2 regions of the Streptomyces sp. NPDC000983 genome follow, and region 2 is predicted to be linked to the other one. Evidence: riboswitches for the same ligand, from Rfam matches in the RefSeq annotation. Region 2 holds a riboswitch; the other holds the start of a gene.
The links. A riboswitch is a leader RNA that binds a small molecule or an ion and turns the genes downstream of it on or off. The one in region 2 is predicted to bind glycine.
Positions count from the first base shown of each region.

Region 1: another riboswitch for glycine. It lies ahead of gcvP (aminomethyl-transferring glycine dehydrogenase); the one in region 2 lies ahead of gcvT (glycine cleavage system aminomethyltransferase GcvT).

Region 1 covers NZ_JBEPBM010000016.1:9,950-12,146, reverse strand. Annotated here, with positions in the region: gene gcvP (aminomethyl-transferring glycine dehydrogenase) at 1-948, opposite strand, end outside; glycine riboswitch at 1,125-1,221, opposite strand; gene ABT296_RS19640 (PRC-barrel domain-containing protein) at 1,335-1,709, shown strand; gene ABT296_RS19635 (DNA polymerase IV) at 1,798-2,197, opposite strand, start outside.
Region 2 covers NZ_JBEPBM010000007.1:27,027-29,223, forward strand. Annotated here, with positions in the region: gene gcvT (glycine cleavage system aminomethyltransferase GcvT) at 1-986, opposite strand, end outside; glycine riboswitch at 1,031-1,136, opposite strand; glycine riboswitch at 1,137-1,232, opposite strand; gene ABT296_RS10030 (AAA family ATPase) at 1,402-2,076, shown strand; gene ABT296_RS10035 (enhanced serine sensitivity protein SseB) at 2,145-2,197, shown strand, end outside.

The DNA.
Region 1 (2,197 bases), on a different contig from region 2:
GCCGTCTGCGTCCACGGAGACCCCGACGAGCCGTCCGGGCAGGCTGCGCGCGAACTTCTCGTGGACGGCCATGTAACCGGCGTGCGGGCCGCCGAAGCCCATGGGGACACCGAACCGCTGCGTGGTGCCGACGGCGATGTCCGCGCCGAGCGCACCCGGCGAGGTCAGCAGCGTCAGGGCGAGCAGGTCGGCGGCGACGGTGACGAGCGCGCCGAGTCCGTGGGCCTGCTCGATGACGGGCTTGATGTCCCGCACGGCACCGGAGGCGCCCGGGTACTGGATCAGCACGCCGTTGATCTCACGCGCGGCGATCTCGGCCGGGATGCCGTCGCTGAGGTCGGCGACGACGACCTCGACGCCGGTCGGCTCGGCGCGCGTCTCGATCACCGCGATGGTCTGCGGCAGCGCGTCCGCGTCGATCAGGAACAGGCCCTTCTTGTTCCTGCCCATGCGCCGGGACAGCGCCATGGCCTCGGCGGCGGCCGTCCCCTCGTCGAGCAGCGAGGCCCCGGAGGTGGGCAGCCCGGTGAGCTCGGCGACCATCGTCTGGAAGTTCAGCAGCGCCTCCAGGCGCCCCTGCGAGATCTCCGGCTGGTACGGCGTGTAGGCCGTGTACCAGGACGGGTTCTCCATCACGTTGCGCAGGATCACCGGCGGGGTGAAGGTGCCGTAGTAGCCGAGCCCGATCATGGAGTCGAGCACCTGGTTGCGGTCGGCGAGCGACCGCAGCTCGGCGAGCACCTCGGCCTCGGTCCGGGCGCCCGGCAGCGCGAGCGAGTCGGCGTTCTTGATCACATCCGGTACCGCGGCGGCGGTGAGCTCGTCCAGCGAGCCGTATCCGACCTGGGCGAGCATCTTGGCCCGGGCTTCCTGGTCAGGTCCGATGTGACGCTGCTCGAAGGGGATGCCCGACTCGAGCTCGGAGAGAGGAATGCGGTGGGCGGTCATTGCGGAGGCCTCCTGGTCTGACGCGACCGGTGGGGGGCACCACGGCACGGGTACCCGGACGGCCTCCCCCTCTGTCATCTCAACCTGAGAGCTTCACCGGGGTCCCGAAGGGCACCCGGCTTTCACCGTCGGTGAGAGCGGACACCGTCGACACCCGCTCTGCTTTCCAGAGTGACCTCGTCCGTGCGGTACGTGGGCCTGAGAGATTCCGGGGAGGATTTGCTCCTTCGGCGCCTCCGGATGGTGTCCGAAGGACTCTCCCGCACGGGGTCAGCAGCCGCTTGAAGCGTACCAGCGAGGTCAACGTCCAGGCGTTCGAGTGGCCGCCTCACCCGATGTGCTCTTTTGTAGTGCTTACGGATGATTCGCGAGCAAGTGGAGGGCCCGTGCAGACCGACATCGATCCGCGCAACCTGATCGGCCGCAAGGCCTTCGACCAGAACGGCACGAAGATCGGCACGATCGACGAGATCTACCTCGACGACGCGACCGGCATACCGGAGTGGGCCGCCATACGCACCGGCCTGTTCAGCAGGGACGCCTTCGTCCCCCTGGAGCCCAGCGAACTGGTCGAGGGCACCCTGCACGTCCCCTTCGAACGCGCCCTGATCAAGGACGCCCCCGACTTCGGGGTGGGCCGCCACCTCTCCCCCGAACAGGAACTCCAGCTCTACCACCACTACGGTCTGGACATCACGTCACCCCCGCCCCCGGACCACGACTTCGGCAACCTGGCGGGCACCGAGGACAAGGACACCTGACCCGCGCACGCGCCCTGCCGTCGCGCCGCCGAGCCGAACGGGTGGCACACGGGCCCCCGCCCACGCGTTCCGTCCTGCCGTCCGCGGCTCAGGCGTGCGCCCCGTCCACGGCGACACCGTCCATCCCGACCCCGGGCTCCGCCTCCACCAGCGGCAACGGCTCCGCCACCGCCAGCGCCGGATCGTCCACCCGGAACGTCCGCACCCGCCCCACCTCCGAGGCCGGCGTCTCGAACCGCACCGTTACCCGCCCGAGCCCGCTGCCCTGCACCCAGCCGTGCCCGTACTCGGCGTGCCTGACGTCATGGCCGGCGGGCCACCGCCGCTCCCCCGGCACCTCGGCCTCCCCCGGCCCGCCGGGCTCCCGCTCGCCCTCCTCCGCCGTTTCGCGCGCCGTCTCCAGCTCCCCCGCTGCCTGCGCGAACAGGTCCTCCTGCGTGTAGTCGGCGAGCCCGCTGACCCCGACCCCCAGCAGCCGCACACCCCCG
Region 2 (2,197 bases):
GGGGCGCCGGAGGTGATCTCGCCGACGACCCGGCCGTCGGCGACGACCTGGTACCCGGCGCGCGGGACCCGGCGGCCCTCGGCGATCAGCCCGACCAGGACCCGCGGCGGGTTCTGCTCGGCCTTCGCGGCGGCCTCGGTGAGCGCCTCGCGCCCGACGAAGTCGCCCTCCTTCTCGAACTTGACCACCCGGCCGAGCCCGGCGTCGAACGGCGTCAGCGAGGTCGTCAGCTCGTGCCCGTACAGCGGCATGCCCGCCTCCAGGCGCAGCGTGTCCCGGCAGGACAGGCCGCAGGGGACCAGGCCGGCGCCCGCGCCCGCCTCGGTCAGCGCCTGCCACAGCTCGACGGCGTGCTCGGGCTTCACGAACAGCTCGAAGCCGTCCTCGCCGGTGTAGCCGGTGCGGGCGATCAGCGCCGGGACGCCCGCGACCTCGCCGGGGAGCCCGGCGTAGTACTTCAGGCCGTCGAGGTCGGCGTCGGTGAGCGACTTCAGGATGCCGGGGGACTCGGGGCCCTGGACGGCGAGCAGCGCGTAGGCGTCCCGGTCGTCGCGGACCTCGGCGTCGAAACCGGCGGCACGGTCCACCAGCGCGTCCAGGACGACCTGGGCGTTGGAGGCGTTGGCGACGACCATGTAGGTGGGGGAACCGGCCTCGGTCCCGGCCAGCCGGTAGACGATCAGGTCGTCCAGGATGCCGCCGTCGGCCTGGCAGATCATGGTGTAGCGGGCGCGGCCGGTGCCGATGGTGGCGATGTTGCCGACCAGCGCGAAGTTCAGCAGTTCGGCGGCCTGCGGGCCGGTCACGGTGATCTCACCCATGTGGGAGAGGTCGAACAGGCCGGCCCGCGTGCGCACGGCGTTGTGCTCGTCGCGCTCGGAGCCGTAGCGCAGCGGCATGTCCCAGCCGGCGAAGTCGGTCATCGTCGCGCCGAGCGAGCGGTGCAGGGCGTCGAGGGCGGTACGGCGGGGTTCGGTACTGCTCATCGGTCGGTCGTCTCCCAGGGCATGACAGGCGAGGGCGAGGTCTTTCCTCCCCATCTGTCATCGGAACCTGAGAGGTTCGCCATGACCGTCTGGACATGGCTTGCACCTTGGGTGGGGCCACCGCTTGAGGGGCCCGCTTTTCAGATGTGCCTCGCCCGCGCGGTAAGGGGGCCTGAGAGATTCAAGGGAGGGACTTGCTCCTTCGGCGTCCCAGCAGAAGGCTGGGAACTCTCCCGCGCGGATTCGAACGGCCGGTATGCAGTTGGCGCGGACATCATTGCATGGCCGAGGGGTATCGGGGCAGGCCGCATCTGTAACCGGCTTGTGGCGGTACGCACACGAAATCGCTGAAGATCGCCCATTACCTTCTCTTTACGTTCGATGGGAAGGGGGCTCCCGACCCCGGAGGAGGACGATGACGGTGAACAGGACCACGGCCTGTGCGACGACCTCGGGCATCGCACTGCCCGAGCAGACCGCGGCCCCGTCCGCCGAGGCCCGCGGCGCGGTCCCCGCCCGCGTCGTCCGCGACCTGCGGGAGCGGGCGGGCCGCAGCCCGCACGCCCTGCTCTTCGGCCCCAAGGACCTCGTGGTGATCACCGGCCTGCCCGGCAGCGGCAAGTCCACCCTGATGCGGCGCACCGTGAAGGGCCCGCGGATCGACTCCCAGGACACCCGCGACCGCTGGGACGCCCGGATGCCCGCCCGCCTGCCCTACGCCGTCTACCGCCCCCTCGTCCGCCTCGCCCACTACGCCGGCCTCTGGCGCGCCCTGCGCTCCGGCGAGGGCGTCGTCGTGCACGACTGCGGCACCCAGGCCTGGGTGCGCGGCTGGCTCGCCCGCGAGGCCCGGCGCCGCGGCGGCACCCTGCACCTGCTGCTCCTCGACGTCACCCCCGACCAGGCGCTCCAGGGCCAGCGCGAGCGCGGACGCGGCGTCTCGCGGTACGCCTTCCTGCGGCACCGCTCGGCGGCGGGGCGGATGCTGCGCGCGGTGGAGGAGGGCGAACTGCCCCCGGGGTGCGGGTCGGCGGTGCTGGTCGACCGGGAGGCGGCGAGCGCGCTGCGGCGGATCGCGTTCACGGGCTGATCCGGGGGCGCCCGGCAGGCGCTAGCCTTTTGAGCCACAACAGCGGTTCACGGCAGGCGGTCGAAGAGATGGACTTCCCGGCGGATCTCCCCGCGGACTTCCCGGCACAGGCGCACCCCCA